DNA from 3 places in the Streptomyces spinoverrucosus genome. Region 2 is predicted to be linked to each of the others. Evidence: riboswitches for the same ligand, from Rfam matches in the RefSeq annotation. Region 2 holds a riboswitch; each other region holds the start of a gene.
What was found. Region 2 has a riboswitch for cyclic di-AMP ahead of I2W78_RS15885 (transglycosylase SLT domain-containing protein). Riboswitches for the same ligand answer to the same signal wherever they lie in the genome.

Region 1: linked by a shared signal. The riboswitch ahead of I2W78_RS09070 (M23 family metallopeptidase) and the one ahead of I2W78_RS15885 (transglycosylase SLT domain-containing protein) in region 2 are both predicted to bind cyclic di-AMP.
Region 3: linked by a shared signal. The riboswitch ahead of I2W78_RS03635 (LysM peptidoglycan-binding domain-containing M23 family metallopeptidase) and the one ahead of I2W78_RS15885 (transglycosylase SLT domain-containing protein) in region 2 are both predicted to bind cyclic di-AMP.

What each region holds. Positions count from the first base shown of each region.
Region 1 is NZ_JADPZX010000001.1:2,014,429-2,021,767, forward strand. It holds gene I2W78_RS09060 (HPr family phosphocarrier protein) at 91-372, shown strand; gene I2W78_RS09065 (GntR family transcriptional regulator) at 541-1,236, opposite strand; gene I2W78_RS09070 (M23 family metallopeptidase) at 1,417-2,181, opposite strand; cyclic di-AMP (ydaO/yuaA leader) riboswitch at 2,194-2,359, opposite strand; gene I2W78_RS09075 (M16 family metallopeptidase) at 2,562-3,950, opposite strand; gene I2W78_RS09080 (M16 family metallopeptidase) at 3,947-5,320, opposite strand; gene I2W78_RS09085 (DNA gyrase/topoisomerase IV subunit A) at 5,640-7,339, shown strand, end outside.
Region 2 is NZ_JADPZX010000001.1:3,536,506-3,543,844, forward strand. It holds gene I2W78_RS15880 (CocE/NonD family hydrolase) at 1-1,273, shown strand, start outside; cyclic di-AMP (ydaO/yuaA leader) riboswitch at 1,551-1,731, shown strand; gene I2W78_RS15885 (transglycosylase SLT domain-containing protein) at 1,737-2,225, shown strand; gene I2W78_RS15890 (HAD family hydrolase) at 2,189-3,076, opposite strand; gene I2W78_RS15895 (carboxymuconolactone decarboxylase family protein) at 3,142-3,603, opposite strand; gene fahA (fumarylacetoacetase) at 3,766-4,977, shown strand; gene I2W78_RS15905 (M56 family metallopeptidase) at 5,223-6,161, shown strand; gene recQ (DNA helicase RecQ) at 6,280-7,339, opposite strand, start outside.
Region 3 is NZ_JADPZX010000001.1:776,687-784,025, forward strand. It holds gene I2W78_RS03620 (glutamate dehydrogenase) at 58-1,236, shown strand; gene I2W78_RS03625 (TetR/AcrR family transcriptional regulator) at 1,301-1,918, shown strand; gene I2W78_RS03630 (SGNH/GDSL hydrolase family protein) at 2,093-2,878, opposite strand; gene I2W78_RS03635 (LysM peptidoglycan-binding domain-containing M23 family metallopeptidase) at 3,094-4,068, opposite strand; cyclic di-AMP (ydaO/yuaA leader) riboswitch at 4,071-4,232, opposite strand; gene I2W78_RS03640 (tyrosine-protein phosphatase) at 4,666-5,463, shown strand; gene I2W78_RS03645 (DUF6126 family protein) at 5,467-5,586, opposite strand; gene I2W78_RS03650 (helix-turn-helix domain-containing protein) at 5,583-6,206, opposite strand; gene I2W78_RS03655 (aspartate aminotransferase family protein) at 6,293-7,339, opposite strand, start outside.

The DNA of each region.
Region 1 (7,339 bases), 1.5 Mb from region 2:
TTCCGGACGGGACGAACGACCCGTCCGGGCATGCTTCACGATATGGGAAACTGGTCTAGACAACCCTGAACACCTGAAGGGCAGCATCACATGGCTGAGCGCCGCGTCAACGTCGGCTGGGCCGAGGGCCTCCACGCCCGCCCCGCCTCCATCTTCGTCCGAGCCGCCACGGCCGCAGGCGTCCCGGTGACGATCGCCAAGGCGGGCGGCAACCCCGTCAACGCGGCCTCCATGCTGGCCGTCCTGGGTCTGGGCGCCCAGGGTGGCGAGGAGATCGTCCTGACCTCCGACGCCGACGGCGCCGACACCGCGCTCGACCGGCTGGCCAAGCTGGTCTCCGAGGGCCTCGAGGAGCTCCCCGAGACCGTCTGAGCCGGCTCACGGCATTCCTTCAGGCCGCGTCGCCCATTTCCGGGCGGCGCGGCCTCGCCGTTCGGTCGGGTTTTCACGGCCGCGGTCACGGGAATTCAGAGCACACCGAAAAAGGGCAGCGGAAATACACCGCCACCGAATATCACTTCTTTGTATACGGTGCCCGTGTTAATGCCGCAGGCCCGACATGTTTACGGGATGTTGCGAAGTCCTCACACGGTCCGCGCGGTCCCCGTTGCCGGAAAAACGGAGCCGGTGCGCGCCGGTCGCACGCTCGGTGTGCAGCGCCGTGATCGCCCGGGCGCGCTCACTGTCGCCGCGCGCCACCGCGTCCACGATCGCGCCGTGCTCCGTCCACGACTCCATGGGGCTGACCGGCGCCTCCACCGCGTACATCCAGGCGATCTTGTGCCGCAGCTGGGTCAGCATGGCGATCAGCGCGGGGCTGCCGGAGGCCTGGGCGAGCGTCTCGTGGAACCAGCCGCCCAAGGAGCGCAGGTCCTCGCTGTTGCCCCGCCTGGCCCGCTCCTGGCCCAGCCGGACCAGGCCGCGCAGCACCTTCAGATGGGCCTCGGTGCGCCGCTGGGCGGCCCGGGAGGCGCCGAGCGGTTCCAGCAGCATGCGCATCTCCAGCAGGTCGGCGGCCTCCTGCTCGGTCGGTTCCGCCACGCACGCGCCCGCGTGCCGCCGGGTCACCACGAAGCCCTCGGCCTCCAGCGTGCGCAGGGCCTCCCGGACGGGGACGCGCGAGACGCCGTAGCGGCGCGCGAGGAGTTCCTCGGTGAGCCGGCCGCCACGCTCGTAGACACCCGCGACGATGTCGTCCCGGATCGCCGTGCACACCGAGTGCGCCGGAATACGCATGACCGACCTCCGCCTTAATCCCCGTGAAACGTCGACGATTGACGTGTGTTCCGTGACTCTATTGCAATGAGCCGGAATTTCCGATGGCGGGCCGGAATCCATGGATATTTTTTGGACATACAGGCGTACGAAACGCCGAAAGCCCCGGCTCGTGAGCCGGGGCCGCGGGCTGATCCGCTGTCAGACGGAGACGCCGTGCGAGCGGAGGTAGGCGACCGGATCGATGTCCGTGCCGTACTCCGCGGTTGTCCGGGCCTCGAAGTGCAGATGCGCTCCGGTGACGTTGCCGGTGGCGCCGGACAGGGCGATCTGCTGCCCCGGGGTGACCGTCTGGCCCACCGAGACCGCGACGGACGACAGGTGACCGTACTGGGTGTACGTACCATCGTTCATCTTGATCACGACTTGATTGCCGTACGCCCCACCCCAGCCGGCCTCGACCACGGTGCCGGAGCCGACCGCGTGCACGGGCGTACCGCTCGCGGCGTGGAAGTCGACACCGGTGTGGCTGCCGGAGGACCACAGGGAGCCGCCGGCCTGGTAGCCGGTGGAGACGTAGGAGCCGCTGATCGGCACCACATAGGTGTTGAGACGCTTGCGCTCGGCCTCGCGGGCGGCGCGCTCCTTGGCCTCGCGCGCCTCCTTGGCCCGTTCCTCCGCGCGCTTCTTGGCGGCCGCCTCGGCCTTCTTCTCGGCGGCGGCCTCCGCCGCGGCCTGCTCCTGAGCGGCGGCCTGGGCGTCTATCTGCTCGGCGACCGAGTCGCCGATGGTGATCACCGGGAGCAGGCCGGTCTGCTCGGCCGCGGGCTCGGCGGCGAGCGCGGGAACGGCCAGGGTGCCGATGACGCCGGTCGTGGTGAGCGCCGCGACGCCCGTCGCGTGGGCGGCGGTGCGCTTCATCCGGCTGGGACGACGATGCTTCCCGGTGGCGCGCGTGAACGCCATGTAGTGGCTGGTCCTTTCCTTCCCTCTCGCCTACCGGGTTAGCTGACGGGTTCGGAGCAGGAAGGTCTCCTACGGACGCCCTCGCTGCGCGCGGGCGTCCGATTCACCCCAGGGACTGCACGATTGGGTCCCCGGCTCCCCTGGCTCGCGCCGTACGGGGACTCGGCGATGGCTGTCCGGTGCCGCGGGCGCGGCGCACTGCCTGACGGACAGCCCGGAAGACGCTAAGCGGGACGTCTTTCAATCCCCAAACGCATCAGGGGGTTTGTAGCGCATCCCACAGGTCAGACAGGCAACCTCTCCCCCAATTCGGACATAAAGGGGCCCTGGTGACGGATCCGTCACCAGGGCCCCTACGCGCGCGTGCCGTTCGGCGGCCTCTACTCGGCCGTCACGACGGTGACCTCGCCGATGCCGAGCGCCTCGACGGGCGCCTTGATCTGCGCCGCGTCACCGACGAGCACCGTCACCAGACGGTCCACCGGGAAGGCGTTGACGACGGCCGCGGTGGCCTCCACCGTCCCGGTCGCGGCGAGCTGCTGATACAGCGTCGCCTGGTAGTCGTCGGGCAGGTGCTGCTCGACCTGGTCGGCCAGGGTGCCCGCCACGGCCGCCGCGGTCTCGTACTTCAGCGGCGCCACACCGACGAGGTTCTGCACGGCGACGTCCCGCTCGGCGTCCGTGAGGCCCTCGGCGGCGAGCCTGCGCAGCACCGTCCACAGGTCCTCCAGCGCGGGGCCGGTGTTCGGCGTGTCGACGGAACCGCTGATGGCGAGCAGCGAGGCGCCGGTGCCGTCGGAGGTGGAGCGCAGCACCTGGCCGAACGAGCGCACCCCGTAGGTGTAGCCCTTCTCCTCGCGCAGGACGCGGTCCAGACGGGAGGTGAGGGTGCCGCCCAGGCAGTACGTGCCGAGCACCTGGGCCGGCCACACGCGGTCGTGCCGGTCGGGGCCGACGCGGCCGATCAGCAGCTGGGTCTGGACGGCGCCGGGGCGGTCCACGATGACCACGCGGCCGGTGTCGTCGGCGGTCACCGGCGGCACGGGCCGCGGCTGCGCCTGGGAGCCCGCCCAGGCGCCCAGGGTGTCGCCGAGCAGCGCGTCGAGGTCCACGCCGGTGAGGTCGCCGACGACCACGGCGGTGGCGGTGGCGGGGCGGACGTGCCGCTCGTAGAAGGCGCGCACGGCGGCGGAGTCGATCTTCTGGACCGTCTCCTCCGTGCCCTGGCGCGGACGCGACATGCGCGAGGTCGCCGGGAACAGCTCCTTGGAGAGCTCCTTGGCGGCCCGCCGGGCGGGGTTGGCCAGCTCGTGCGGGATCTCGTCCAGGCGGTTGCGGACCAGCCGCTCGACCTCGCTGTCGGCGAACGCGGGCGCCCTGAGGGCGTCGGCGAGCAACCCCAGGGCCTTGGACAGGCGGGAGGCCGGGACCTCCAGGCTCAGCCGGACGCCAGGGTGGTCGGCGTGCGAGTCGAGGGTGGCGCCGCAGCGCTCCAGCTCGGCGGCGAACTCCTCGGCGGAGTGCTTGTCGGTGCCCTCGGAGAAGGCCCGGGCCATGATCGTGGCGACGCCGTCGAGGCCGGCCGGCTCGGCGTCCAGGGGCGCGCCGAGGAGCACCTCGACGGCGACGACCTGCTGGCCGGGGCGGTGGCAGCGCAGGACCGTCAGGCCGTTGTCGAGCGTCCCGCGCGTGGGGGCCGGGAAGGCCCAGGGGCGGGCCTCGCCCGCCTGCGGCTGGGGGTGGAAGTCCATCGTGGCGAGCTCGGTCACTGGGCAGCCTCCTCGGTGTCGTCGGTGGCGGCGGCTTCGGCGCCGTCGCTGTCGTCGGTGGCTTCGGGGGCGGTGGGCTCGTAGACCAGCACCGCGCGGTTGTCGGGCCGCAGGCGGGCCTTGGCGACCTCCTGAACCTCCTCGGCCGTCACTTCGAGCACGCGCTGGACGGCCGTGAGGGCGAGCTTCGGGTCGCCGAACAGCACGGCGTACCGGCACAGTTCGTCGGCGCGGCCGGCGACCGTGCCGAGCCGGTCCAGCCATTCACGCTCCAACTGGGCCTGGGCGCGCTCCATTTCCTCGGCCGTCGGGCCCTCCTCGGCGAACCGGGCGAGCTCCTCGTCGATGGCGGCCTCGATGACCGGCACCTCGACGTCCCCGGACGTCTTCACGTCCAGCCACCCCAGGGAAGGCGCTCCGGCCAGCCGCAGCAGGCCGAACCCGGCCGCGACCGCCGTACGGTCCCGTCGTACCAGCCGGTTGTACAGGCGGGACGACTCGCCGCCGCCGAGGATGGTCAGCGCGAGGTCGGCCGCGTCGCACGTGCGCGTGCCGTCGTGCGGGAGCCGGTAGGCGGCCATCAGGGCGCGCGCCGGGACCTCCTCCTCGACGATCTCGCGCAGCTGCCCGCCGATGATCTCGGGCAGCGAGCCGTCGCGCGGGGCGGGCTTGCCGTCGTGCGAGGCGATGGAGCCGAAGTACTTCTCGATCCAGGCCAGCGTCTGCACCGGGTCGATGTCACCGACGACCGAGAGCACCGCGTTGTTGGGCGCGTAGTACGTGCGGAAGAACGCGCGCGCGTCCTCCAGGGTCGCCGCGTCCAGGTCGGCCATGGAGCCGATCGGCGTGTGGTGGTAGGGGTGCCCCTCCGGGTAGACGAGGGCGGTGAGCTTCTCGAAGGCGGTCCCGTAGGGGACGTTGTCGTAGCGCTGCCGGCGCTCGTTCTTGACGACGTCCCGCTGGTTCTCCATGGACTCGTCGTCCAGGGCGGCGAGCAGGGAGCCCATGCGGTCGGCCTCCAGCCAGAGGGCGAGCTCCAGCTGATGGGTGGGCATGGTCTCGAAGTAGTTGGTGCGCTCGAAGCTGGTGGTGCCGTTGAGCGAGCCACCCGCGCCCTGCACCAGCTCGAAGTGTCCGTTGCCCTTGACCTGGGCGGAGCCCTGGAACATCAAGTGCTCGAAAAGGTGAGCCAGACCGGTGCGTCCCTTGACCTCGTGGCGCGAGCCGACGTCGTACCAGAGGCACACCGCCGCGACCGGGGTCAGGTGGTCCTCGGAGAGCACCACGCGCAGGCCGTTTTCCAGGCGGTGCTCAGTCGCTGTCAGGCCGCCGGAGCCTGCCTCGGCTGTGGCCGTGTGACCCATGGGCATGTACGTCCCTTCGATCGCGGGGCGGTCGGGAAACCGCGGAATTTCCTGCCAGTCCTGCCACTGTATGCAAGCGTGCGGACCTGGTGTGAAGTTCCCGGAGCGCGTCCGCCCGGAGCGAGGACCGGGTCGCCCGCAGTGAGGGCGTAGCCTGCGGGACAGCGCGGGGCCGGGCGGCCGACGTCGGATCCAGGGTCCGCGTTGTCAGTGGCGCGGTCCACAATGGTCGCGTCAGACGCCGTTCACGCTTCAGCAAGAGTGAGCCGCAGGGACCTGAGCGCCCCGTGGGCGAACGAACAGAAAACAGGAGGAGCCGGCAGCGATGGCCCGCCGCAGCACGAAGACCCCGCCGCCCGACGACTCGTACGAGGAGCGGATCCTCGACATCGACGTCGTGGACGAGATGCAGGGCTCCTTCCTCGAGTACGCGTACTCGGTCATCTACTCCCGAGCCCTGCCGGACGCGCGTGACGGTCTCAAGCCGGTGCACCGCCGCATCGTGTACCAGATGAACGAGATGGGCGTGCGCCCCGACCGCGGCTATGTGAAGTGCGCCCGCGTGGTCGGCGAGGTCATGGGTAAGTTGCACCCGCACGGCGACGCGTCGATCTACGACGCCCTGGTGCGCATGGCCCAGCCGTTCTCCATGCGGGTGCCCCTGGTCGACGGCCACGGCAACTTCGGCTCGCTGGGCAACGACGACCCGCCCGCCGCCATGCGGTACACCGAGTGCCGGATGGCCGAGGCCACGAGCCTGATGACGGAGTCGATCGAAGAGGACACGGTCGACTTCGCGCCCAACTACGACGGCCAGGAGCAGGAGCCGGTGGCCCTGCCCGCCGCCTTCCCGAACCTGCTGGTCAACGGCTCGTCCGGGATCGCGGTCGGCATGGCCACGAACATGCCGCCGCACAACCTGCGCGAGGTGATCGCGGCCGCCCGCCACCTGATCAAGCACCCGAACGCCGATCTCGACGCCCTGATGCGGCACGTCCCGGGGCCCGACCTGCCCACCGGCGGCCGGATCGTCGGCCTCGCCGGGATCCGAGACGCGTACGAGACGGGCCGCGGCACGTTCAAGATGCGGGCGACCGTGACCGTGGAGGACGTCACGGCGCGACGCAAGGGCCTGATCGTCACCGAGCTGCCCTTCGCGGTCGGCCCGGAGAAGGTGATCGCCAAGATCAAGGACCTGGTCGGTTCGAAGAAGCTGCAGGGCATCGCCGACGTCAAGGACCTCACCGACCGTGAGCACGGGCTGCGCCTGGTCATCGAGATCAAGAACGGTTTCGTGCCGGAGGCGGTCCTGGAGCAGCTGTACAAGCTGACGCCGATGGAGGAGTCCTTCGGCATCAACAACGTCGCCCTGGTCGACGGCCAGCCCCTCACCCTGGGCCTGAAGGAGCTCCTGGAGGTCTACCTCGACCACCGTTTCGAGGTCGTGCGCCGCCGCTCGGAGTTCCGCCGCGGCAAGAGGCGCGACCGGCTGCACCTGGTGGAGGGCCTGCTCACGGCTCTGGTGGACATCGACGAGGTGATCCGCCTGATCCGCTCCAGCGAGAACTCCGCGCAGGCCAAGGAGCGCCTGATCGAGCGCTTCGGGCTGAGCGAGGTCCAGACGCAGTACATCCTGGACACCCCGCTGCGCCGCCTGACCAAGTACGACCGTATCGAGCTGGACGCCGAGAAGGACCGGCTCACCGCGGAGATCGAGGAGCTGACCCGGATCCTGGAGTCGGACGCCGAGCTGCGCAAGCTGGTCTCCGCCGAACTGGCGGCGGTGGCCAAGAAGTTCGGCACGGAGCGGCGTACGGTCCTGCTGGAGTCGGGAGCCGCCCCGGTGGCAGCCGTTCCGCTCCAGGTGGCGGACGACCCGTGCCGGGTCCTGCTGTCCTCGACGGGGCTGCTGGCCCGCACGCTGAACGCCGAGCCGTTCCCCGAGGACGCCGCCGCCAAGCGCGCCAAGCACGACGTGATCGTCTCGGCGGTGCCGGCCACGGCCCGTGGCGAGGTGGGCGCGGT
Region 2 (7,339 bases):
CTGGCACGACCCGTACCGCGACACCGTGCTCCGCCTGGTCGAACACCTCCCGCCCGACCGCGTCCGCGGCCTGATCGGCCCCTGGCCCCACCAGTACCCCGACCGCGGCCTGCCGCCCGGCCCGGCGATCGGCTTCCTCCAGGAGACCCTGCGCTGGTGGGACCACTGGCTGAAGGGCAAGGACACGGGGGCGATGTCCGAGCCACTGCTGCGTTCCTACGTCATGGAGGCGCATCCCCCGGCGACGGTGTACGACACGCTGCCCGGCCGCTGGGTCGGCGAGCCCGCATGGCCCTCGCCCAACGTGACGACGGTCACGCACGCCCTCCGGGGTGAGCCCGTCCTCGTCCGGTCCCCGCAGCACACCGGCCTCGACGCGGGGCGTTTCTTCCCGTTCGGCAACGAGGCCGACCTGCCGCCGGACCAGCGGGAGGAGGACGCGCGCGGGGCGTGCTTCGACTTCGCCGTGCCGGAGGAGACGTGGGTGCTGGGGCGGCCGCGGGTGCGGCTGCGGCTGACGTCGGAGGTGCCGCGCGGGCAGGTGATCGCGCGTGTGTGCGATGTGGCGCCGGATGGATCCTCGACCCTGGTGACGCGGGGTGTGATGAACCTCTCCGCGCGCGAGGGGCGCGACCGGACCGTGCCGTGGATCCCGGGGGCCACCGAGGACGTCACCTTCGAGCTCAACGGCGTCGGGTACGCCTTCCCGCCCGGCCACCGCATCCGCCTCGCCGTCTCCTCCGCGTACTGGCCCTGGATCTGGCCCCAGCCGGACACGGCCGCCGGCTTCACCCTGGACCCGTCCGGCAGCGCGCTCGAACTCCCGGTACGCGCGCGTGCGGTGGTCTCGCCCCACACCTTCGAGGAGCCGGAGCAGTCCGAGCCGCTCGGCGTCGCCTATCCGGCCACCCTCGACGAACCGCGCCCCGAGCGGCTGGTCGTGCGGGACGTGGCCAAGGGCGAGTGGCGGTTGGAGGTCGACCCGCGCTACGGCGGCACGCGGATGTATCCCGACGGGCTGGAGTTCACCGAGGACGCGCTGGAGACGTACACCATCCGCGACGACGATCCGTTGTCCGCCCGCACCCGCTCGGACTGGTCGATCCGGCTGCACCGCCCGGAGCTCGCCTGGGACACGACGATCCGGACGCGGTCGGAGATTGCCTGCACCGCGGAGGACTTTCTGTCCTCGAATGAGGTGATTTGCACCTCCGGTGAAGAGGTGGTCTTCCATCGCACCTGGGAGCAGCGAATTCCACGGACCGCCGGTTGAGAGGGACTTGGGCTCATTGCCCGATTTGCCGCGCTTCTGAACGGGCGTGAGTTGGCTCACGCCAGCACCTTCACAGATCCCCCACACGCATCCCTCGATCCGCCTTTACGGACCGCCGAGTTGACGCTTGCGAACTGCAAAGGATCAAGCACTGCAAAACCCCCATTCGAAGATCAAATCCCGCAATAAGCGAATCCGCTACTTGTTTCGGACATGTGCTCCCGCATACGTTCCTGGCCAGTCGGGCGGAACGCCGAATCCTGCCGCCGCCCGCACCACCCATGACGGACTCATTCACCGCACGGCAGGAGCGGGGGAACCCAGGTAAGCCGCCGGGCCGGACGTCGTATTCCCGACGCACCGGAACGGCTTGGGGTGAAGTCGCAACCGCAAGGGCGCGACCGGGCACCTCCCCGCCCGAACCCGACAGCTCACCTCGCAGGCGTCGGAGAGGACAACCCCCATGTCTGCAAACGGTCAGAACGCCCGCTCCCGCTCTGCACGTATCGCCCGCAAGCTCGCCGTCGTCGGTACCGGCGCGGCCGTGCTCGCCCTCCCGCTGATCGGGGCCACCAGCGCCTCCGCCGCCACCCCCACGGCCGCCACCGCCGTGAGCACCGCCACGACGTACCCGGACAACCTCGACGGCTGGATCCGCGAGTCGCTCGCCGTCATGGCGCAGCACGGCATTCCGGGCTCGTACGCGGGCATCCACCGCAACATCATGCGTGAGTCGTCCGGCAACCCGGCCGCCATCAACAACTGGGACTCCAACGCCGCCAAGGGCACCCCGTCGAAGGGCCTGCTCCAGGTCATCGACCCGACCTTCGCGGCCTACCACGTGCCCGGCACGGCGTACGACCCGTACGACCCGGTCGCCAACATCACCGCCGCCTGCAACTACGCGGCCGACCGCTACGGCTCCATCGACAACGTCTTCGGCCCGTACTGAGCCGGGAGCCTGGGCGCGTACTGAGCCCGGGCGAGGAGTCGTTCGAGGACGACGGCGATGCCGTCGTCCTCGTTCGACAGGGTGATCTCGTCGGCCACCGCCTTGAGTTCGGGGTGGGCGTTGGCCATGGCGACGCCGTGGGCCGCCCAGTCGAACATGGGGATGTCGTTGGGCATGTCCCCGAAGGCGATGGTCTGTTGCGGGCCAAGGCCCAGATGCCGGGCCGCCAGCGCCAGCCCGGTCGCCTTGGTGATACCGCACGGCTGGAGCTCGACCGTCCCCGGCCCCGACATGGTGACGGTCGCGAGCGAGCCGACCGCGGTGCGGGCCACCGCCGCCAACTCGTCGTCGGACAGGGTCGGATGGCGCAGCAGCACCTTGCTGATCGGCGCGCACCACAGGTCGTCGCGATGTTCGACCCGCACCGCGGGCAGCGTGGGGTGCGGCATCAGATAGCCGGGCTCGATGAGCGTGAGCCCGTCGACGCCGTCCTGGTCGACGGCCGCGTACACCTGGCCGACCTCGGCCTCGATCTTGCCGAGGGCGGTCTCGGCGAGTTCCCGGTCCAACGTGACGGACCACAGCAGACGGTCCGCGCCGGCGTCGTACAACTGCGCGCCCTGCCCGCACACCGCGAGCCCCCCGCCGCCCAGGAACTCCAGCAGCGGCCGCACTCTCGGTGCCGGCCGTCCGGTCACCACCAGATGCCGGGCACCGGCCGCCGAGACCCGCGCGAGCGCGGCGAGCGAACGGTCGGAGACCGTGTCGTCGCCACGGAGCAGGGTTCCGTCCAGGTCAGTGGCGATGAGGGCGTATTCGATGCGCGCGGCATATGCGGTGGGTGCGGCCATGATCAGAGAATACGGACACCGCACCCACACCGTTCATCCCCAACTATCTTCTACCTGTCTGCTTTTCACCCCCACGTGGTGCCCGCCGGCTCCCCGATCGTGGTGTTGATCCGGTTGAACATGTTCGTCAGCGAGATGGTCAGGATGAGCGCCGACAGTTCCTTCTCGTCGAAGTGGTCGGCGACCTCGTCCCACAACGCGTCCGGAACCGACTCGTCCGAGCGGTCGGCGAGCCGTGTCATCCGCTCCGCGAGCGTCAGCGCGGCGCGCTCGGCGTCGCTGTAGTAGGGCGCGTGCCGCCAGGCGGCGACCGAGTCGATGCGCTCCTCGCTCACGCCCGCCTTGCGCAGATTGTGCACGTGCCCGTACACACACGCGCCGCACCCGTTGATCTGGCTGGCCCGCAGCCCCACGAGCTCCGCGAGCTCCTGGGACAGGCCGCCCTCCCCGATGGCTTGCGAAAGGGCGCCGATGCCCTTCATCGCGTTCGGGAGAACGTACGCCGGGTTCGTCATCCGTGCCTGCATGGTGCCGCCTCCTGTTGTCAGTGGCCGATGCGATGCTTGCTTTCACTGCACTGACGGATCGGAGGCGGTCGTTGTGACGGGGCAGCGAGACGAACAGGGGCCACCGCCGTAACGTGATCCGCGACCGCATGGACCGCGCGTACGAAAGTGAGGCAGCACCCCATGCCCCCCTTCGATGTCCCCGAGGATGACCCCTTCGGTCCGCACAACCTTCCGTACGGTGTGTTCTCACCCGTCGGCTCCACCGAGCGGACGGTCGGTGTCCGCCTCGGTGACCACGTCCTCGACGCCGGCGCGGCCGCACTGGCGCTCGGCTCCCCGTACGCCGACCTGCTGGCCCGCCCGACCCTGAACCCGCTGCTCGCGGCGGGCCGCACCGCCTGGTCGGACGTCCGGCGCGCCCTGACCGCCTGGGTCACCGTGCCCTCCCACCGCGAGACCCTCGCGCCCCTGTTGCACCCGCTCTCCTCGGTGACCCTGCACCTCCCCTTCGAGGTCGCGGACTACGTCGACTTCTACGCGTCCGAGAACCACGCCCGGAACGTCGGGCAGATCTTCCGCCCCGACGCGGCCGACTCCCTCACCCCCAACTGGAAGCATCTGCCGATCGGTTACCACGGCCGCTCCGGCACGGTCGTCGTCTCCGGCACGGACGTCGTCCGCCCCTCCGGCCAGCGCAAGGCCCCGGCCGACGCCACCCCGGTCTTCGGCCAGTCCGTCCGCCTGGACATCGAGGCCGAGGTCGGCTTCGTGGTCGGCGTCCCGTCGGCGATGGGCACGCCCGTACCGCTGTCCGGCTTCCGCGACCACGTCTTCGGCCTGTGCCTCCTCAACGACTGGTCCGCCCGCGACATCCAGGCCTGGGAGTACGTCCCCCTCGGCCCGTTCCTCGGCAAGTCCTTCGCCACCTCGGTGTCGGCGTGGATCACCCCGCTGGACGCGCTGGACGAGGCGCGGGTGGCCCCGCCCGAGCGGACGCACCCCCTGCTGCCCTACCTGGACGACACCGACGAGGAACCCGGCGCCTACGACCTCCGTATCTCCGTCGCCGTCAACGGTCACGTCATCTCGGAGCCTCCCTTCTCCACCATGTACTGGACCGCCGCCCAGCAACTCGCCCACATGACCGTCAACGGCGCCTCCCTGCGCACCGGCGACCTGTACGGCTCGGGCACGGTCAGCGGCCCGAGCGAGCACGAACGCGGCTCTCTTCTCGAGCTGACCTGGAACGGCCGCGACCCCCTCGAACTCCCCGAAGGCAAGCGGACGTTCCTGGAGGACGGCGACGTCGTGACGATGACGGCCTGGGCTCCGGGGGCGGGCGGAGCACGGGTCGGGCTGGGGGAGGTGACTGGGCGGGTCGTCGCGGGGTGAGGTTTCCGCGACAGCGATGGTCCGGGCACTGACTACAGCCGCCCGTCACCGTCATACTGGCGGCGGGCGGTGCGCGCCACGCGTGGCGTGGAGGTGCGATGCGGCGTATGGCACGGACGTGATGCGTACGGCGTGTGGCACGGACGTGCGATGCGTACGGCGCGTGGCGTACGGCGCGTGACCTCCGCCCGCACCGCACCGACCCGAAGCCGCCCCACTCCCGACCAGGATCCGGAGCCCGTGGCATGACCGTCTGCCTGCTCCTGCTCAGCGCCGTCGCTCTGACGGCCGCCGTACCGGTTCCTCGCGCGCTGGTCCGGGCGGCCTGGCCCGAAAGGGAGCCCGTCGTCGGGCTGTGGGTGTGGCAGTGCCTGGTCGCCACCGTTCTGCTGTGCTGTCTGACCGCGCTGGTCCTGGGCGCGGCGGCCGTCTTCCAGACCGTGCGCGACCAGGTCTTCGCCCCCGCCCCGCCGCACGTGGCCGCCGCCTACGACCTGTCGGCGGCGCCTCCCTGGTCCGCCGCGCTGACCCTGCTGCTGGCCTGCGGTGCCGCGTGGACCACCGCGATGCTCGTGCGCGAGCTGTTCGAGGCCCGGCGCCGCCGTGGCCAGGCCCGCGCCCACCTGCGCGAACGCGCCCCCGACCTGCCCGCGGGCCTCGGGGCGGCGCGCGGCCCACTGCTGGTCCTGGAGGACGAGTATCCCGACGCCTGGTGGATGCCGGGCAGCCCGCCCCAGCTGATCGTCACCACCGGCGCGCTGCACCGCCTCACCGACCACCAGCTCGACGCCGTCCTCACCCACGAGCGCGGCCACGCCCGCGCCCGCCACGACTGGCTGCTGCACCTGTCCACAGCCCTGGCCACCGGCTTCCCGCGTGTTCCCCTCTTCGCCCACTTCTGCGACCAGACCCACCGCCTGGTCGAACTCGCCGCCGACGACACGGCCTCCCGCCGCTGCGGCCACCTGACCACGGCGCTGGCCCTGATCGAACTCAACCAGCACCGGGGCGTCCTCTCCTGCGCCTCCAGCCACCGCCTCCTGGGCGAACGCGTGGACCGCCTTCTGGAGCCTCCCGCTCGGCTGGACCGCAGACAGCGGGCGTTGACGACGGCGGCGGCGACACTGGTGCCGTTGCTGCCCCTGCTGATCACGTTCGCCCCCGGGCTGACGGCGCTGTCGTAAACCGGGCTCACCGCACTGTCGTAACCCGGGCTGACCGCGCTGCCGTACCTGCGAGCGGGTACAGGGCGTAGCCGCGGACCGTGACGGCCGCTGTCCGCCCCGACCCGCACCCCGTCGCCTATATCCAGTCGTCCGGCTCCGGCTCCGCATCCGGCTCGGGCCAGTCGTCCGCCCCCGCGTCCCCGCCGGATGCCTGCGCCGAGCCGGGCGGGCCGCCCAGGGAGGACAGCACCGCCAGCACGCCCTCCCCGTACGTCGCCAGCTTCTTCTCTCCGACGCCGCCAATGCCGCCGAGCTGGGCCACCGACGTGGGCCACACCATGGCGATCTCCCGCAGCGTGGCGTCGTGGAAGATGACGTACGCCGGAACACCCTGCTCACGGGCCTGCTCGGCGCGCCAGGCGCGCAACGCCTCGAAGGCGGGCAGCAGCTCCTGGGGCAGTTCGACGGCGGCAGCCTTCGGCTTGCGCTCACCCCGGCCGGAGGAAGACGAACCGGGCCGCGAGCCCACCGGCTTCTTCGGCTCCTTGCGCAGCGGCACCTCGCGCTCCCGCCGCAGCACCGCGCCGCTGGCCTCGGTCAGCACCAGCGTCCCGTACTCCCCCTCGACCGCGAGCAGTCCCTGCGCCAGCAACTGGCGGACCACGCCCCGCCATTCACCCTCGGCGAGCTCCTCGCCGATGCCGAACACGGACAGCTGGTCGTGATCGAACTGGATCACCTTGCCGGTGCGCTTGCCCAGCAGGATGTCGACGATCTGCACCGCCCCGAACTTCTGGCCCCGCTCCCGCTGCAACCGCACCACCGTCGACAGCACCTTCTGCGCCGCGATCGTGCCGTCCCACGTCTCGGGCGGCGTGAGACAGGTGTCGCAGTTGCCGCAGCCGGCCGGGTCCGGGTCCTGGCCGAAGTAGGCGAGCAGCTGGCCCCGGCGGCACTGGGCGGTCTCGCACAGCGCGAGCATCGCGTCGAGGTGTGCGGCGGCCCGCCGCTGGAACGCCTCGCCACCCTCGCCGGACTGGATCAGCTTGCGCTGCTGTATGACGTCGTTGAGGCCGTACGCCATCCAGGCCGTGGAGGGCAGCCCGTCACGCCCGGCGCGACCGGTCTCCTGGTAGTACCCCTCCACCGACTTCGGCAGATCCAGATGGGCCACGAACCGCACGTCCGGCTTGTCG
Region 3 (7,339 bases), 2.8 Mb from region 2:
CAGGTACCAGGTCATGACCAGGTACTCGGCGCATGCCTTCGGCCGCAAGGAGCCTCCGTGACCGCCCCTGTCCTGTCGCTCACCTGGACCGACGACGTCACCGGCCACCAGGGCTTCCTGGTCGTCGACAGGCTGGTGCGCGGTGTCGCCAGCGGCGGGCTGCGCATGCGCCCGGGCTGCACCTTGGACGAGGTCGCCGGGCTGGCCCGCGGGATGACCGTGAAGGAGGCCCTGCACTACGACCCCGAGGCCCAGTACGTCCCGCTCGGCGGCGCCAAGGGCGGCATCGACTGCGACCCCCGGGATCCGGCGGCGTACGGGCTCCTGGTGCGCTACCTGCGGGCCATGCGGCCGTACATCGAGACCTTCTGGACCACCGGCGAGGACCTCGGTCTCACCCAGGACCTGGTGGACCGGGCCGCCGCCGAGGTGGGGCTCGTCTCGTCGATCCAGGCGGTGTATCCGCTGCTGGACGACGAGGCGGCGGCCCGGCGGCGGCTCGCCGACGCGTTCGCGGTGACGGTGGACGGCATCGGGCTCGGCGAGCTGGTGGGCGGTTGCGGGGTCGCGGAGTCGGCGCTCGCGGCCCTGGACCGGGTCGGCGTGCCGTACGCGGGCGCGCGGGTCGCGGTACAGGGCATGGGCACCATGGGCGGTGCGACGGCACGCTTCCTCTCGCGCGCGGGTCTCGCGGTCGTGGCCGTCGCCGACATCAAGGGCACCATCGCCAACCCGGCGGGCCTCGACGTCGACGCGCTGCTCGCCGCTCGGGACGCGTACGGCACGGTGGACCGCTCCGCGTTGCGGTCCGGCGACCGCGAACTGCCAGGCGACGCCTGGCTGTCGGCCGACGCCGAGGTGCTGGTGCCGGCCGCCGTCTCGTACGCCGTCGACACCGCGATCCAGGAGCGGATCACCGCCCGCTGGATCGTCGAGGCGGCCAACATGCCCGTCGTACCCGAGGCGGAGGCGCTGCTGACGGCGCGCGGGGTCACGGTGCTGCCCGACGTGGTGGTCAACTCCGGGACGAACGCCTGGTGGTGGTGGACGCTGTTCGGTGACATCGGCGCGGACGCGGACGAGGCGTTCGCGCACACGCGGCACTCGATGCGCGCCCTGACCGACCTGGTGCTGGCGCGTGCGGAGGCCGACGGGAGCACGCCGCGTGCGGCCGCGCACGCCGTCGCCGAGGACCGGCTCCCGCTGCTCGCGGAGCGCTTCGGGTCGTACCGCTGACGCCCCGCTGACGGGGACGTCACCGCCCGGCCGTCGACCGGACGTGGCCCGTTAGGGTGACGGGGTGGCGAGAGTGCGGTTGAGCGTGGCGGAGCGGCGCGAGGAGTTGTTGCGTGCCGCCGTGGAGCAGATCGAGGCGCGGGGCGTGGCGGCGGTGCGGATCGCAGACGTGGCGTCCGCGCTCGGTGTGAGCAACGCGCTGGTGCTCTACCACTTCTCCACGAAGGAGAAGCTGGTCGCCGACGCGTTCGCGTATGCGGCCGAGGACGACCTCGCCCATCTGGCCAGGCTGCTCGGCAGGCGCACGACGGCCCTGCGCCGACTGCGGTCGGCGGTGCGCTGGTACGCGCCGACGGGCCAGGCCAAGGGCTGGCGGCTGTGGATCGAGGGCTGGGCGGCGGCGCTGCGCGAGCCCGCGCTGCGGGAGGTCACCCGGGACCTCGACAAGCGGTGGAAGGCGGCCATCGCCGAGGTCATCGCCGAAGGGGTGGCGGCCGGTGAGTTCCGCTGCCCCGACCCCATGGGCGCGGCCCTGCGTCTGACCGCCCTGCTCGACGGGCTGGCCGTGCAGATGACGTCCTACGCCGGAGCGGTGTCACGCGCGCGTGCGCAGCAGTGGGTGGACGAGGCGCTGGCCCGGGAACTGGGTCTGGCGGAGGTGCCGACGGCTCAACGGCGGTGAGCCGCCGCCCGTTTCGTCGCGTTGTGAGGCCGGCGTTGTGCGGCACGGCGTCGTGCGGCACGGCTTCTGGTGGTCCACGGTCCCGTGGTCCGCGCCGGTCGCGGGCCGATCCGGCATCAGCATCCGGAACGGCCCGCTCCAGGCGCGGCGCCACGGGGTCGCCGTAGGACGGCCTCAGGCCACGGACGCGATCCGCATCTTGATGTCGTCCGGCGACAGGGTGCCCTTGGCGGTGACGTGGTCGCCCGACGACTCACCGCGCAGTCGCCGGCCGATCCACGGCACCAGGTACTCACGCGCCCAGTGGACGTCGTCCCGCCGCACCTCGAGGGTGCCGCGCGGCGGCAACGGCGGCCAGGGCTGCTCCGGGTCGGCGGGCACGGCGAGGCCGAGGGCCAGACCTGCGCGCAGGGCCACGCGCGTGTGCCCCTCGGGTGAGAGGTGCAGCCGGTCGTCGTCCCAGGCGCGGCGGTCCTGAACGGACTTGAGCGACCACAGGTCGAGGACCGGGCAGCCGTACCGGTCGGCGATGGCCCGCACATGCCCGTTGTAGGTGGCGATCTTGCCGCGCAGGTGCCTCAGCAGGGGGACGCGCCGGGTGTCGAAGCCGGTCGTCACCAGCACGGTGCCCGCGGCCGCGGTCAGCGCGGCGACCGACCGCTCGAAGCGGTCGGCCACGTCGTCCGGGTCGGTGCCCGGGCGGATGATGTCGTTGCCGCCGGCGCAGAACGAGACCAGGTCCGGAGCGAGTTCGATGGCCTGCGGAACCTGGTCCGCCACGATCTGGTCGAGCAGCTTGCCGCGCACGGCGAGGTTGGTGTATTGGAAGTCGCCTTCGGGTCGGCGGTCCGCGAGCAGTACGGCGAACCGGTCGGCCCAGCCGACGAACGCCCCGTCGGGGCCGGGGTCGCCGACGCCCTCGGTGAAGCTGTCCCCCACCGCCACGTACGACCCGATCACTGATCTGCTGTCATTCTTCGAATCGTCTGCCACGTCGGAACATCATTCCCCTTCGAATGTGACCTACGCGACCGTAGGAAGGGGTTGACGGACGGTGAGAAAGGCCACGGCCAAAGGATTGGTCAACTGCGGAATAAGGCCTGCCAACGGGCGGGGACGCCGAAGGCCGGACCCGGGGATCGGGTCCGGCCTTCGGTGGCGTGGGCGGCGCGTCGTCAGCCGACGGAGACGCCCTTGGAGCGGAGGTAGGCGACCGGGTCGATGTCCGAGCCGTAGTCCGGCGTGGTGCGGATCTCGAAGTGCAGGTGCGGTCCCGTGGAGTTGCCGGTCGAGCCGGAGAGGCCGATCTGCTGGCCCGCGCTCACGGTCTGGCCGCTGGAGACCGAGAGGGAGGACAGGTGGGCGTACTGCGCGTAGTAGCCGTCGGCGAGCTTGATGACGACCTGGTTGCCGTACGCGCCGGCCCAGCCCGCGGAGACGACCGTGCCCGCGCCGACGGCCTTGAGCGGGGTGCCGCTCGGGGCCGCGAAGTCGACGCCGGTGTGGTAGCCGCTGGACCACATGCTGCCCGCGACGCGGTAGGCGGTGCCGACGGCGGCGCCGTCCACGGGGGCGGAGAAGCCGCCGGCGGTGCCGGCGTCGGCGGTCTGGGTGGAGGCCTCGGACGACTGCGCCGCGGGCTCGGAGGCGTTGGCGGACTCGGAGGCGTTCGAGGACTGCGACGTCTGCGTCGACGCCGACGACTTGGCCGCGGAGGGGGCGGAAGCGGACGACGGCTTGTCGCTGCTCGCCGCGGCCTTCTTGCCGATGGTGAGCTTCAGACCGGGGTGGATGAGCGACGGGTCCTGGCCGACCGCCTCACGGTTGTCCTCGTAGAGCCGCTGCCAGCCGCCGCTGACGTTCTGCTCGTCGGCGATCTTCGAGAGGTAGTCGCCGACCTTCACCGAATACGTCCGCACACCCGCCTTCTTGGCGGCGGACTTCTTTTCGGCGGCCTTCTGCTGGACGGCCGCCTTCTCGGTCGGGGCCGACTGCACGGCCTTTTCCGGGGCGGACTGGGGAGTGGCGGCGTGGGCGCCGGCGGCCCCCATGAGCGGGAGGGCGAGTGCGGCGCCACCGGTTCCGGCGACGGCGATGGAGCGGGTGAAGCGCTGGGTCTTCGGACGGCGGTGCTTACCCTTCGCGGGCATGGCGAATTCCTCTCCGGCGCCTGCGAGGTGAGCTGTCGGGTGCGGACTGGAGATGTCCGGCCGGCGCCGAAGCGCGGCTTTACCCCAAGCCTGTTCCGGAGACCGGAACAGGCGGTTCTACCTGTGGGTCCCCCGCTCCTGCCGAACACGGGTGAGTTTGCGCGGGCACCGGGCGGCGGCAGGATTCGGCGTCCGCCCGGATCGGTGTGGAACGTAAGCGACCAAGACGCAACGGGACAAGCAAGAGGTTCCACAGGAACGCCGTTTTCGTGATCCGTTCACCTGAATTCCGGTCACACTCCGTGCATTACGGCGTCACCATTCTCCGTAAACGCCCTTGATAAGCATGTGAATTACGTGAACATGACGGGCGACGCTCGGTCACGGATATGACGCTGCTCACGTGACCCCGCTCCAGGTTCCTTTATTCCAGAGCGAGTTGGAACGAAGGGCTCAATTCGGACAGAAAGCCCAGATGTGCTCCAACTCCGCGTCACCACCTGTGGACAACTCATTGGCCCAGGCATCGGTGTCGTATCGTCAGGGGACGTGCCCGTCGACGAGCCGCGCCGACGGGGCCGAGGGGAGGGAGCCCCCGTGACGCAGCAGGTGCCGTCGACCGAGCCGGAACTGGCCGGAGTGCGCAACTTCCGTGATGTGGGCGGACTGCCGACCGTGGACGGGCGCCGGGTGCGGCAGGGGGTGCTGTTCCGCAGCGGCCACCTCGCGCATGCCACCGCGGAGGACGCCGCGTTCCTCGCCTCGCTCGGGCTGCACACGATCTTCGACTTCCGCAATGCCGCGGACCAGAAGCTGGAGGGCCCGGACGTCGACCTGCCGGGCGTGCGCAACGTCAACCTGCCGCTGACGGATCCGGCGGACGGCGCGGAGTTCTGGAAGATGGTCCGGGACGGCGATCTGGAGCAGCTGCGCGGGATTCTGGCCGACGGCAAGGCCGCCAACCGGATGATCACCTCGTACCGCGCGATCATCAAGGAGCGCACCGCCGAGCACTCCCAGGTGCTGCACGCGCTCGCCGAGGACAGCGTCCCCGCGCTGATGCACTGCGCGGCGGGCAAGGACCGCGCCGGGCTGTCGATCGCCGTCACCCTGCTCGCGCTGGGCGTGGAGCGCGAGGCGATCCTCGCCGACTACCTGGAGTCCAACGCCAAGCACCGCCGCTACAAGGTGCACCGCAGCAGCAGCTCCGCCTCCGCCTACTCCCCGGAGGTCATGGAGCTGCTCAGCCCGCTCTTCGACGCGCGTGCCGAGTATCTGACGGCGGCGATCGAGACCATCGAGGAGACCTGGGGCGGTGTCGACACCTATCTGGAGCAGGGGCTGGCCGTCACCCCCGAGACCCGGGAGCGGCTGCGCGACCGCCTGCTCGCCTGACCCCTACTTGGCCCCTACCTCGAACAGCAGGTAGAGGAATGCGGCGAAGAGGTGCCCCGCGACGACATAGATCAACAACCGGAGCCAGATGCCCCGGGGAAGCTTCTGCTCGATGTCACTCATGGTGTGTCTCCCGTGACGGGGCCGAGGCACAGCGCGGCCGTGGGGCTCTGCAGCAGGGTGTGGACGAAGAGAAGGTCGGCCCCGCCCCGGTCCTGGGCGGCGATGCGATGCGGGGTCAGCGAGTCGAAGTGGGCGCTGTCGCCGGGGCCGAGCCGGTGCTCGGCGTCCCCCAGGCGCAGGCGCAGCCGCCCCTTGAGGACGTACAGCCACTCCTCACCGGGGTGCAACCGCACGATGTCGCCCTGGGAGGCGTACGGCACGTGCACCCGCAGGGCCTGCATGCCCCGCCCGGGCGCGCCGGCCTGCCAGTACGTCCAGCCGCCCGCGCCGGTCGGCTCCATGTCGGCGGCGCGCACGACGGCGTCCCGGTCGGCGACCGTCTCGCCGAGCAGCTCCGAGACGGTCGTACCGTAGATGCGGGCGAGTGCCAGCAGCATCGGAAGCGAGGGCTGGCGCTGCCCGGTCTCCAGCCGGGAGAGGTGAGCGGGTGACAGCCCGGCGGCACGGGCGGCGGCCTCCAGGGTGAGGGAGGCCCGGCGGCGCAGGTCACGGAGTTGCGGGGCGACCGCCGGCAGACCGTCGGCCGGCTCGGCCCCGGGCTCGGAGGCGGAGGAGTTCATATCTCCATTCAGCCCGAGCTTTGCCTGAGCGGCAAATTTCTTGCCTCAGAGGCAAACCGCACCGGCCGATCCGGTCAGCGTCAGCGTCAGCGGTTGGCCACCGCCTGCTTCACCAGCGTCTTCCCGAAGTCCCACACCAGCCCGCCCCCGCTGTGCGCGTCGTCCATCACCGCCGTGAAGGCGTCCACGAACCGGTCCACCTCCCGCTCCCCGATGATCAGCGGCGGAATCAGCTTGATCACCTCCAGGTGGTCGCCGGAGACCTGGGTGAGGATCCGGTGCCGCTGAAGCAGCGGTACGACGACCATCTGCGCGAACAGCCCCTTGCGGGCGGCCTGCAGCATGGCCCAGCGGCTGCGCAGCTTCAGCGACTGGGGCCGCCCGAACTCGATGCCGACCATCAACCCCCGGCCGCGTACGTCCGCGAGCATCTCGTACTTGTCGATCAGCGCGGCCAGCCGGGATCTGAGCAGCTCGCCCGTGGCGCGGGCGTTCGCGACGAGCCGCTCGTCCGCCATGACGGACAGCACCGCCAGGCCTGCCGCCATGGCCTGGGCGTTCGACCCGAAGCTGGCCGAGTGGACCAGCACCCGGTCCATGGACGAGTAGACCTTCTTGAAGATCCAGTCCTTGCCGAGCGTGGCCCCCACCGGCACATAACCGCCCGACAGCGCCTTCGCCACGCAGACCAGGTCCGGCTCGACGCCCTCCTCGTGCTGGTAGGCGTAGAAGTCGCCGGTGCGGCCGAGGCCCGTCTGCACCTCGTCCGCGATGAGCAGCGCCTTGTGCCGGTGCAGCAGCTCCTGTGCGGCACGCAGATAGCCGGGCGGGGCCGCGTGCACGCCCTTGCCCTGGATCGGCTCGACGATCAGCGCGGCGACGTCGCCCCGCTTCAGCTCCCGGGCGAGCGCGGCGAGATCGCCGAGCGGTACGGCCGTGTCGGGCAGCAGCGGGGCGAAGCCGTCGCGGAAGGCCGACTCGCCGTTCACGGACAGCGAGCCGGTGGTCAGGCCGTGGAAGGCGTGCGCGCAGTACAGGACCCTCGGCCTGCCGGTGACGAACCGGGCGAACTTCAGGGCGGTCTCCACGGCCTCCGTACCGCTGTTGCCGAAGAACACCCGGTCCAGGTGCGG